DNA from 3 places in the Parabacteroides sp. AF17-3 genome. Region 1 is predicted to be linked to each of the others. Evidence: riboswitches for the same ligand, from Rfam matches in the RefSeq annotation. Region 1 holds a riboswitch; each other region holds the start of a gene.

Region 1 (4,157 bases):
TTTGTAATCTTCAGTTGACAAAAACAGTGCATTTCGACAGTTCTTGTATTAAAGAACTTTAAAATATAGATATAGGGTTGTGGTGTATGATAATTTGCCTAATTTTGTGACATCACAATAATAAAATGAAACTAACAGCAAGTTTATAGTGATAAAAAGAAAGTAAATAACAATTTTAAAAACTTCGGTTTATGTAATTAAGGAGATTTGATTATGGCAACAATGAGATTTAGTTTGACAGGCGTCGTTTCAAGAGAAACAGAGACAGGATCATGGGTTAAAACAATTGCAGATTGTTTGGGTATTCGAATGTTTTCGAAGATGGGTTCTTCGGAGAGTATGAATAATGTCGGTTGGGATACCACCAAGCAGAAGGAAATCCAGGATCTTCATCATTATGCCATCAGCAACTTGATCCCCAGGGCCGGAGTCTATCAGATGAAGTTACTTGAATCGTTGGCACAATCTGCTTCTATCTATTCACCGGAAGAGACTGAAACTCTTTATAATGAAACGAATAAAAAGATTGAAGAGATCAGCAGTCACATTTCAGGAGTATTAGTGAGTGCACGTGAGTTGTGCAAGTCGGGGCATCAGAACTGGGAATCTGTCCAGTCGCTCCGCTACCATATGAACCGTCTGAACGGTATCATAGAATCCGTATAGTTTTTGCGATACAATAATTGGGATAGTAATTTTTTTATTGTATGATCATCAGTGAGAAATAGGGGAAAGATTTCTCTGCGATGATTTGCCGGTCGGAGGTGTAGTATTCTTTATCCGTCCCTACATTTTCAAAATAATGGAATTGTGTCTGCGGATGCTTGCGAATACATGCATGTACGGCTTCCACACATTGCGACAGTTTCATAATGACGATCACGTATCCGGCATTTATCTTTTCTGACAATTCTTCTGCGGAAGGAGTGCCGGGGATAACAATGATCTGTTCTTCCTGTTTGACAATGTGCAAGCCGGCCAATGCTCCGGCAGCGATGAAGGCGGGGATTCCGGCAATACGCTGAACGTCGATTCCCGTCTCTATAAACTTGTCATATATATACTGGATGGAAGAATAGAAGCCGGCATCGCCTTCGGCTACGATAACGATCTGTCTGCCTTCCGCATAGTTTGCGGCGGCTTCGTTGTAGAGGGCGTCGTAGGCTTTCCAGGCTTCCGTGCGGTCTTTGCTCATGGGAAGCATAAAGCAGCGGATGGCAGTTTCGTTTATTTCCAGTGCACGTACGATATCGGCGGCACGTGAGAGGATTTCACCTTGCCTGTTACGGGTGGCGGGGCAGTAGATAATATCTGCTTTCTGAAGTTGTCGGAGACCTTTCACTGTGATAAGTTCCGGTTCGCCGGGACCTAATGATACGAAACTGATCGGGTAAGTCATTTTATTCTTGTTTTTATTTGGGGTGCAAATGTGCTGAAAATAGTGCAAAGTTGCAAACTTCTTATTACTTTTGCGATCGAAATAGGTTCTGTAAAACTCCTGTTCATGGAGACAGATTAAAAGGGAACCGGGTGGAAATCCCGGACAGTCCACGCTGCTGTAAAACTTCAGTAACATCCCGATAACACCTTTTGCCACTGGCGGAGAGACAGCCTCGCCGGGAAGGCTTTCGGGATGGAAGTAAGTCAGAAGACCTGCCATTTTTCACATAGCGATTGTCCTCGTGGGTTCGGACGGTTTGTGTCGGATAAAAATAATATGAATATGAACAAGTATTTAGCAGGTTGTTGCCTGGTTGCACTATTGGTTACGTCGTGTGCATCGAAAGGAAATCAACAGGAGAAAAAGAATGTTTCTTCACAACAAACGACTATGACGGATAGCCGGGTTCAGGTGACACCAAAGCATGCCGAAGGTTTTCAACTGACCTATAAAGATGATTATATGCTGGTGGATATACATGATCCGCAGAATGAAGAAAGTACGCATTTCCTGTATGCTTTGGTTCCCCGGGGGACGAAGCCGGAAGGGATTCATGCGGATTATACGGTTATCGAAACACCTGTACGTAGTGCTATCTGTATGACTTCCCTGCAATTATCCAATTTCATTAAGTTGGGAGCGGAGGATAAGGTTGTCGGCATTACGAGTACGCGTCATCTGTTTAATAAGACTATCAATAATCAGCTGAAGGAAGGAAAGACGGCAAAGATCGGGATCGAAGGCAACTTCGATAATGAGGTGATCATGAGTATCAATCCCGACCTGATTCTGATCTCACCTTTTAAGCGTGGCGGCTATGAAACAATGAAAGATATCGGTATCCCTCTGATTCCTCATCTGGGATATAAAGAAATGACACCGCTGGGGCAGGCTGAATGGATCAAGTTCGTCGGTTTGTTACTCGGGATAGAGCAGGAAGCCAATGAAAAATTCTCGGCTATAGAGAACCGCTACAACGAGCTGAAAGAGCTGACAGCCGAAGGTAAAGTGCAGAAACGTCCTGTCGTGTTCAGTGGCGAAATACATGGTGGTAACTGGTATGCAGTAGGAGGAAAGAGCTTCCTTGCACAACTTTTCAAAGATGCCGGCGCTGATTACTTTTTGAAAGACGACGATCGCTCCGGCGGTGTGACGCTCGACTTCGAGACCGTCTATAACCAGGCCGACGAAGCCGACTACTGGCGTATCGTAAACAGCTATCCGGGAATATATACTTATAAATCACTGAAAGATCAGGATCCCCGTTATGCAGACTTCCGTGCCTTCAAGGAAAAAGGAGTGATCTATTGCAACATGAGGGAAAAACCTTTTTACGAAAGCATGCCGACCGAGCCGGAAGTGGTGCTGGGCGATTTATTGCATATCTTCCATCCGAATCTACTGCCGGATCATACGCCTGTCTATTATGATTTACTTAAATAAATGGGTACGATGAAGTATTCTAACACTTTCCTGATGTTTGTGATCTTTGTCTCGATCGTCGTGTTGTTGTTTCTGAATCTGGTGTTGGGCTCTGTTTCTATACCCTTCCATTCGGTTTGGAATATCATCTGCGGCAATGGCGACGAACCGGTCACCTGGCAGAATATTATCTGGAAATCACGCTTTCCGCAAGCCTTAACGGCATTAGTCGCCGGAGCCGGATTAGCGATCAGCGGGCTTCAGATGCAAACCGTATTCCGCAATCCGTTGGCCGGCCCCTCTGTATTGGGTATCAGTTCCGGTGCAAGTATGGGAGTTGCCTTCGTTGTTTTACTGAGCGGAAGTCTGGGAGGCGTGGCGTTGAGTAAGCTGGGCTTTATGGGGGAGATTGCCTTATCCATTGCGGCCATAGTCGGTTCCTTGTCTGTCATGGCACTGATCGTTTATGTTTCGCAGAAGGTAAAAGGGAATGTGACGCTATTGATTATCGGTGTGATGATCGGCTATGTGGCGAATGCGGTAATCGGAGTCCTGAAGTTTTTTAGTGTGGAAGAAGATATCCGTGCTTATGTGATCTGGGGGCTGGGAAGTTTCTCGCGTGTCTCCGGTAATCAGATGATGCTTTTCGTAGCGATTATGGCTATCCTGATCCCTCTTTCGTTCCTATTGATAAAGACATTGAATCTGATGCTTCTCGGCGATGGGTATGCTCGTAATCTGGGACTGAATATCAAACGGGCACGCCTGCTCGTTATCACCTCTGCCGGTGTATTGACAGCCATCGTGACCGCTTACTGTGGTCCGATCGTCTTCCTGGGACTGGCTGTTCCTCATCTTTGCCGTGCCATTTTCCAGACATCCGACCATCGCATACTGATGCCCGGTGTACTGTTTGTCGGTGCAGCCCTGGCATTGGCCTGTAACCTGATTGCACGTATGCCGGGATTCGAGGGAGCTTTGCCGGTCAACTCGGTAACCGCATTGGTCGGTGCTCCGGTCGTCGCTTCCGTTTTATTCCGCCGGCGTAAAAACGAACTAAACGAATGAGCATGAAAGAGGCAACTATTCAGATAAACGATCTCTCTATCGGTTATCATTCTAAAAGTGATACTAAGCTGGTAGCAAGCCATATAACGACAACGATCTATAGTGGCGAATTAACCTGCCTGCTGGGTGCCAACGGTGTCGGAAAGTCTACTTTATTACGTACATTATCCGCTTTCCAGCCTCGCCTGTCGGGTGAAATAGCACTACTGTCCCGCGATATACAGGA
Region 2 (4,157 bases), on a different contig from region 1:
TTATTATATCCAAAGTCAGAAGGACCTGGTTGCTCGTCACCGAATCCCCTTCTTTTACCTGTACATCGCGTACCGTGCAGGCCGAACTTACCTTATAATTACTCTGCATCTTCATTGCTTCGATCACTACGACAATATCGCCAGGTTCGAGACGGTCGCCTTTCTGAACAGCAACCTTCACCACCTTGCCGGGCATCGGAGAAATAATCTTATTGTCCTGCCGCTCTTCGCTATTCCTGCGCATACGCAAATATTTCACCTGCGTATCAACAATATCCACACCATAAGAGAGGAAATGGGTATTCACCGTATAGTTTTTACCACTTTCTCCGCGGATCAGTTCTGCATTATACGAAACACCGTTGTGCAAAATAGAACAGGCGCCATTTTCGGCCATTACGACATCGACTTCATAAAGGATACCGTCAATAGTCAACCGGACTTTGTTCCCATCTTTACTGACCAACGAAACATCCGCAACTCTTTTTCCAATATGTATTTCCATAAATAATAATTATTCAATAGTGCTAATGTGCCGATTATTAAATACGCAGGACTCCTTTTTGTAATCCGAATTCACGCCAGCGGCTGATCGGACGATTGTCGGAAGCCTGACCGGATCTGTTTTCCTCCAGATTGACCAGATAATCTATATAGGCAGCGATCATAGCTATATTTTCAGTCTCTGTTCCACCCTCTTCTACGGGATGTTGCAATTGTCCGGCATTTTTTTCAATAAAAGAAGTATCATACTTTCCCTGCACAAAGTCGGATGTATCCATAATCCGACGTAAGTAACCGATATTCGTTCTCAACCCGGTAATCTTATACTCATGCAATACCCGCCGCATGCGTTCGATCGCATATTGGCGCGTTGTCGCCCAAACGATCAGTTTTCCGATCATCGGGTCGTAATAAACCGGTATTTCATATCCTTCATACACATAACTGTCTACACGGACACCGATGCCGTTCGGCTCTGTCAATTGTTTAATGACACCGGGAGAAGGCATAAAACCGGCTTCTGTATCTTCTGCACAGATACGGCATTCAATGGCATGTCCGCGCTGGACGATCTCCTCCTGGCGGATATGGAGTGGTTCGTTGTTAGCCACCCGAATCTGTTCTTTTACCAGATCGACGCCTAAAACTTCCTCGGTAATCGGATGCTCCACCTGGAGACGCGTATTCATTTCCAGAAAATAAAAATTCCGATGTTTGTCCACCAAAAACTCAATGGTACCAGCACCGGAATAGTTGACAGCTTTTGCCGCAGCAACAGCCTTTTCACCCATATTTTTTCTTAACTCGGGAGTGATGAACGGAGACGGACTTTCCTCCACGATTTTCTGATTACGGCGTTGAACGGAACATTCACGTTCGCAAAGATGGATTACATTCCCGTGATTGTCACCCAATACCTGAAATTCGATATGATGAGGTTCCTCTACGAATTTCTCCAGATAAACTGTGTCGTCACCAAAAGACGATAACGATTCCGAACGGGCAGAATGATAAGCCTCCACCACATCTTCTTCTTTATAGATCAGTCGCATCCCTTTTCCTCCGCCTCCCATAGAGGCTTTCAGCATAACGGGGAAACCGATTTCCTTACATATCCGAACGGCTTCGGCAGCATCCAGCAACGGTTGTTGCGTTCCCGGAACAACCGGCACACCAGCCTCGATCATCCGCTTACGGGCTGATATCTTATCGCCCATCGCCTCCATCGTCTCAGCAGCCGGGCCAATAAAAATAATATTTTCCTCTTTACATCTGCGGGCAAAAGCTGCATTTTCCGAAAGGAAACCATAACCGGGATGAATGGCATCGGCTTTATGAATTTTTGCCGCTTGGATAATCTTTTCAATATCCAGATAACTATCTTTTGATGCAGCAGGCCCTATCAGGCAGGCCTCATCAGCATAAAGTACATGTCGTGCTGCCCGGTCGGCTTCCGAAAAAACAGCCACAGACTGTATTCCCATCTCCCGGCAGGAATGCATCACACGTACGGCGATCTCGCCACGGTTTGCAATTAATATCTTCCGTATCATATCAATGCTTTAAATGTTTATAACGGGGATTCACCTCACAGGCATAGAAATATTTCTTGATCTCATTCAAACAGGAGTTGCACAAACATCCCGGATAATGGACCTTCACATAAGCAAGCTGGAGTTCATCCAATTTCACAGGCACACAATGACAGGCGGATATATCATCTACCCGACAAACAAAAGAGTCCCCACAACGCGGACAATCTTTCTCCATAAATCTGATAAATTTAGAATAAACAATCATTTCGAACCCGTATCCTAACCCACGAGGATATGAGCCTTTAACGAACGGCAGGTCTTCTGACTGACTCCCATCCTGAAGCCTTCCCGACACATGTCAGTGGCATAAGTTGTTTTCAGAATGTTATTAGAGCTTCACAGCAGCGGGACTGTCCGGGATTTACACCCGATTCCCTTTTAATCTGTATTTCCAGAATCAAAAATACAGAACCATTTCGGTGCAAAACTACAAAAATAAAAGACAAAACAATGATATAAAATAAGTTTTTTATACTTTTGCGCCCCGGTTTAGGTTTATCGCCCGTTTTTCAGCCAGCAAAAAGAAACATTCCGGAATAGAATCCGGTTCATATATAAAAAGTACGACATGAGTAGAAATGAATCTTTGCTACCCGTAGCCAAATTCATCGCAGAGTACTCCGCCCATATGATGGGATGCGGGGTACACACATCCCGGGTAGTCCGGAGTTCCAAACGAATAGGAGAAGCATATGGCGCTGATGTTAAAATCAGCATTTTTCAGAAAAATATTATTCTGACGATCTCCGACAATGATACGAAAGAAACATACAGCGAGGTGATCGATATCCCCGCCCTTCCGATAAGTTTCGAGAAGAACGCCAAACTGAGCGCTCTGAGTTGGGAAACGTATGACAAACATTTGTCGCTGGAAGAATTAAAAGATAAATATGAGGAGATTATCGCCAGCCCGCACATCGATCCGCTTTTCGTTCTGATACTGGTAGGTTTTGCCAATGCCTCTTTCTGCCGCCTGTTCGGGGGAGATATTACTTCGATGGGGATTGTCTTTTCTGCGACTATCACCGGTTTTTTCCTGAAACAACAGATGCAGATACGGAAATTCAATCATTACATAATCTTCGTGGTATCGGCCTTTATTGCATCGCTTTGTGCCTCTACAGCGTTGATATTCGACACGACCTCGGACATTGCACTGGCAACGAGCGTCCTGTTCCTGATACCGGGCGTACCGCTGATCAATGGGGTCATCGATATTGTCGAAGGGTATATACTGACCGGTTTTGCCCGGCTGGTCAATGCACTGATGCTGATTATCTGTATCGCGATCGGGCTTTCTTTCACATTAATGATGGTAAAAAATAATTTGATATGATAGTATTGGATATTCTTTTAGACGGACTTTTTGCAGCCATTGCAGGTATTGGTTTCGGTGCGATTTCCGACCCACCTATGCGGGCGTTTCCTTACATTGCCTTGCTGGCTGCCGTAGGCCATGCCTGCCGATTCTGCCTGATGACTTTCTTTGGTGTGGATATCGCCACCGCCTCCCTGTTCGGGGCATTGGTGATCGGATTCGGTAGTTTGTGGCTGGGAGGCAGGATTTACTGCCCGATGACAGTGCTTTATATCCCGGCTTTATTGCCGATGATCCCAGGCAAATTTGCCTACAACATGGTTTTCTCGCTGATCATGTTCCTCCAGACGATGGACGAACCGGTACAGAAAGCGAAATATATTGAAATGTTCATGTCGAACGGTTTCGTTACCTTCACCGCGATCTTCATGCTGACGGTCGGTGCGACACTGCCGATCTTCCTCCTGCCGGGTAAGGCTTTTTCATTAACACGACGCAAATAAAATCATCAGCATACGAATAACTCTATGGAAATTTTCTGGAAAACGATAGGACTCTACAATACAGCAACCTGGGAATGGCAACTGGGAATTATCCTGATCGGGATAATATTGACCGTCCTGCTGACCCGCAACCCTCAGCCGTGGGTAAAGAACGGAATGAAAATCTATCTGATTGCCGTCTATCTGTGGATATCGGTCATCTATTACTACATCTACTGTGCCGAGCGCAGCTACAAC
Region 3 (4,157 bases), on a different contig from region 1:
AAGCCACAGGAAAACCAGTGCGAGCGTGAATTTGCAAAGGCGGACTACCATATAAGTAACAACCGTAACGTCTCCGTGTTTCCGTTTGACATGATCCAGAAAGTAGATCATAAACATGCTGCTTAGCCAGTAAAACACCGGTATCGAAGGATACCACTCATAATAATGCGAAGGCCAGATGGTGTATAACAGGCCTCCCAGTGCGACGCCGATAACTACATTAATAAAGGTAGTCAAGCCCATTAGCTTCATTCTTAATCTACCGCTCATGATCGTATTTTTTTATTCGATGCATACGGACAGGATATCGCCTTTTATCTCGACGAATCCGCTCTGTATTTTTATTTCTTGTTCTTTCTTTTCATTTGTCTGGTACCGGATAACTCCTTCTTCCAGGGCAGCGATCATCGGAGCGTGATGGGGCAGGACGTCGAACGAGCCTGCCGTACCCGGAAAGGATACATAATTTGTCTCTCCTTTGAATAAAACGCCACTAGGGGATATGATTTCCAGTTCCATACGTTTTTAATTTGCTTGTTCTGCCAGTTTCTTTCCTTTTTCAATCACATCTTCAATCGTTCCTACATTCAGGAAGGCCTGTTCAGGGATATCGTCGGTTTCACCGTCCATGATCATATTGAATCCGCGGATGGTGTCTTCGATAGAGACCATTACGCCCGGTACGCCGGTGAATTGTTCCGCCACGGCAAAAGGTTGCGACAGGAAACGTTGTACACGGCGGGCGCGGTTAACCGTTTGGCGGTCCTCGTCCGAAAGTTCCTCCATACCCAGGATAGAGATAATATCCTGTAACTCCTTGTTACGCTGGAGTATCTGTTTCACACGCTGTGCCGTTTCGTAATGTTCCTTGCCTACGACCAGCGGGTCGAGGATGCGGGATGTCGATTCCAGCGGGTCGACTGCCGGATAGATACCCAGTTCGGTAATCTTACGGCTCAGCACGGTGGTAGCATCCAGGTGTGTAAAGGTCGTTGCCGGTGCCGGGTCGGTCAAGTCGTCTGCCGGTACGTAAACAGCCTGCACGGAGGTGATGGAACCTTTTTTCGTCGAGGTGATACGTTCCTGCATGGCTCCCATTTCGGTAGCCAGTGTCGGCTGATAACCAACTGCCGACGGCATACGTCCCAACAGGGCGGATACTTCGGAACCGGCTTGCGTGAAGCGGAAAATATTATCTATAAAGAATAATATATCGCGAGTCTCGCCTTCCGGAGCCAGGTCGCGGAACGATTCGGCGATGGTCAGTCCCGAGAGGGCGACCGACGAACGTGCTCCCGGCGGTTCGTTCATCTGTCCGAACACCAGTGTCGCCTGCGATTTAGCCAGTTCTTCGTGGTCTATCTTCGACAGGTCCCAATGACCGGCTTCCATACTTTCCTTAAATTCTTTACCGTAACGGATTACATTCGACTGTATCATTTCGCGCAACAGGTCGTTACCTTCACGGGTACGTTCACCCACGCCGGCGAAAACAGAAAAACCGTTATTCTTTTTGGCAATGTTATTGATCAGTTCCATGATAAGAACCGTCTTTCCGACTCCGGCGCCACCGAACAACCCGATTTTACCTCCTTTGGAATAGGGTTCCAGCAGGTCGATCACCTTGATACCGGTGTAGAGCACCTCTTTGCTGGTTGTCAGATCTTCAAACTTCGGCGGCTCACGATGGATAGGGAGAGCTCCTTTTTTATCCAGCATTTTCATCCCGTCGATCGGATCGCCTGTCACGTTCATCAAACGCCCCTTTACCTGATCGCCGACCGGCATGGTAATGGGCGAACCGCATGATACGGCTTCCATTCCTCGTTGCAGTCCGTCTGTCGTATCCATAGCGACTGTACGGACTGTGTTTTCCCCAATGTGCTGCTGAACTTCCACGATCAGTATTTTCCCATTAGGACGGGTTATCTCCATGGCGTCATGAATACGTGGTAGCACTATTTTCTCTTCTTTTTCATTATCGAAGTGAATATCCACGACTGGACCGATAACCTGCGAAACATAACCTTTTGTTTCTCCCATACAATTCTTTTTAAACCTCGTCAATATATTTTTTCAACCGTGCAATATTACGAAAACAACCTGTCGGAAACCGGAACATATTACTTTTTTGGCTTTTTTGCATTTAGTTAAACTTTAAACTAATTTTGTAGTCATTCCGAAATGAACCAATTGTTTTGCGATATGGAACAATTTGAGGAAAAATTACGCTGTTTTTTGAAGAATAAGGGTTGGCATTTTGTGTGCGGAGTGGTTTGGGGGATGGTGGTATGATCTGTTAAATTATATTACCAGAAGTAGTATTTTAAATTATCAGGTATAGTAATTGATATTATTTGTACTTTTGCCACCGGATTATGGTGTAACGGTCTGGCTTCCGCCGGCCGTTAGTAATAGGGAATCCGGTGCAAATCCGGAACTGTACCCGTAGCTGTAAGTTCTGTAACCCCGGCAAATCTTGTTGCCACTGAGGATTTTAGGATCCTTGGGAAGGCGGCCGATCATGGGAGAACAAGTCAGAAAACCTGCCATTATTCTGTAATATGCAATACCTCGGGTAAAGGTGTTGATAGACCTGAGTATATATAGCTTAAACCAAATATAATTGGATATATAAGCAATATCTGTCAGTATTAATCAATGCTCAATAAAGCAATACAGAGTTTATAGTCATTATTGAGATCGGAATTAGGAAAAATTTGTTCAGATCTAATAATTACCGTGTTGCTAACAGTTGAGTAAAAAATATCTTGTAAAAGGTATATATTATTACATGAGATTTCGTTTGTTTTTTTATTATTTATGTAAATTATTATATTATGAAGAAGAAAACTGTTTTATTTTTGCTTGCATTAGTTTTTATTTCTTGTAATAAAGAGGACGATCAAAGGGAATATCCTGAAAGTGATAGTGAAAAAGGAATTGTTTTAAAAGAGCGAGATCCTGATTATCCTTGGGTACCAATAGAGAATACTAAGTCGCACTCTCAATTTTCTCCCCGGTTGTTAGTAACATTTGATAAATGTCTGGGAAGAGCATATAAAGATGATTTTTTTCCTGTAGGTACAATAGAAAATGTAACTTATTCAGTAGTTGATATTGAAAAATTATCCAAAGATAAACCAAGTTATTTTTTAACTAAAAATCTTAATGAAGGTATTGCTAATAGCTTTGCTTATTCAGATTTTCAAAGGTATACAGAGAAATCTAGTATGAGTAAAAAAATCAATGGGGGATTTTCTTTAAATTTAGGTTTATTTTCTATCGGGGCAAAAAGAAAAATGAGTAGAATATTTACTAATTCAACTCTTAATGAAGAAAATAGAGTTTTTGGAGAGTTGGATGTTATTTATAAAAGATCTCAGTATGTAATGCAAATGAGCTCACGTATTAGGAAAGAAATTATTTTGAATTATTTATCAAGTGATTTTAAAGATGAGTTATATGGAACAACTCCAACTGAGCTATTTTACAATTATGGTGGATTTGTGTTGTCCGATTTTATAACAGGAGGACGTGCCTCAGTTGTATACACGGGGTTGCATAAGAAAAATATATCTGAAGAAACAAACGAAAAGGATATGAATACAGATATAAATGCTTCTTATGGTTTTAAAATGAAAAACGGTTCTGAGGTGTCCGGCGAATTAGGCCTTGGTAAAAGTTATTCAAATGGTTCAACTAGTTCTAATGAATTGACATCAATGATGGTTTCTGTTAAAACAATAGGAGGTGGTGCTGAATTTGCTAGTTTTACCCCTCCTAAGAATATAAATGATTTAAATGTTAATCTTTCTAATTGGTTGAGTACTTTAAATAATGAAGATAAACATAGTATTGTTGACATTTCGGAGAATGGACTTATCCCACTAGCTGATTTTGTTATGGAAGAAAATCTGAAAAAAGGTTTATTAGATTGTTATAAATCAGAAATAACAGCTTTTCCCACACTGCAAGAACCATATATAAATATACGTTTGACTTATATTTCAGGTCAAATAGGGGTTTTTCAGACTAGTTTAATAACACGTTTTAATGATGATGTTATTATTAAGTCAAAATATTTATATATGGGACAAGCCAATGAGTATATTCAAAGTGAAATAGCACGAGTAAGTAATATTTATGGTTTGAAG

What was found. Region 1 has a riboswitch for cobalamin ahead of DWW91_RS16055 (ABC transporter substrate-binding protein). Riboswitches for the same ligand answer to the same signal wherever they lie in the genome.
Region 2: another riboswitch for cobalamin. It lies ahead of DWW91_RS13290 (cysteine-rich CWC family protein); the one in region 1 lies ahead of DWW91_RS16055 (ABC transporter substrate-binding protein).
Region 3: another riboswitch for cobalamin. It lies ahead of DWW91_RS13360 (MAC/perforin domain-containing protein); the one in region 1 lies ahead of DWW91_RS16055 (ABC transporter substrate-binding protein).

The regions. Positions count from the first base shown of each region.
Region 1 covers NZ_QTMM01000011.1:231,129-235,285, reverse strand. Annotated here, with positions in the region: gene DWW91_RS16065 (hypothetical protein) at 214-666, shown strand; gene cobI (precorrin-2 C(20)-methyltransferase) at 701-1,399, opposite strand; cobalamin riboswitch at 1,466-1,676, shown strand; gene DWW91_RS16055 (ABC transporter substrate-binding protein) at 1,724-2,884, shown strand; gene DWW91_RS16050 (iron ABC transporter permease) at 2,894-3,931, shown strand; gene DWW91_RS16045 (ABC transporter ATP-binding protein) at 3,934-4,157, shown strand, end outside.
Region 2 covers NZ_QTMM01000009.1:46,137-50,293, reverse strand. Annotated here, with positions in the region: gene DWW91_RS13300 (biotin/lipoyl-containing protein) at 1-505, opposite strand, end outside; gene accC (acetyl-CoA carboxylase biotin carboxylase subunit) at 543-2,057, opposite strand; gene DWW91_RS13290 (cysteine-rich CWC family protein) at 2,059-2,274, opposite strand; cobalamin riboswitch at 2,333-2,530, opposite strand; gene DWW91_RS13285 (threonine/serine exporter ThrE family protein) at 2,668-3,435, shown strand; gene DWW91_RS13280 (threonine/serine exporter family protein) at 3,432-3,920, shown strand; gene DWW91_RS13275 (DUF6064 family protein) at 3,945-4,157, shown strand, end outside.
Region 3 covers NZ_QTMM01000009.1:59,221-63,377, forward strand. Annotated here, with positions in the region: gene DWW91_RS13345 (hypothetical protein) at 1-270, opposite strand, end outside; gene DWW91_RS13350 (F0F1 ATP synthase subunit epsilon) at 283-519, opposite strand; gene atpD (F0F1 ATP synthase subunit beta) at 526-2,043, opposite strand; cobalamin riboswitch at 2,363-2,569, shown strand; gene DWW91_RS13360 (MAC/perforin domain-containing protein) at 2,841-4,157, shown strand, end outside.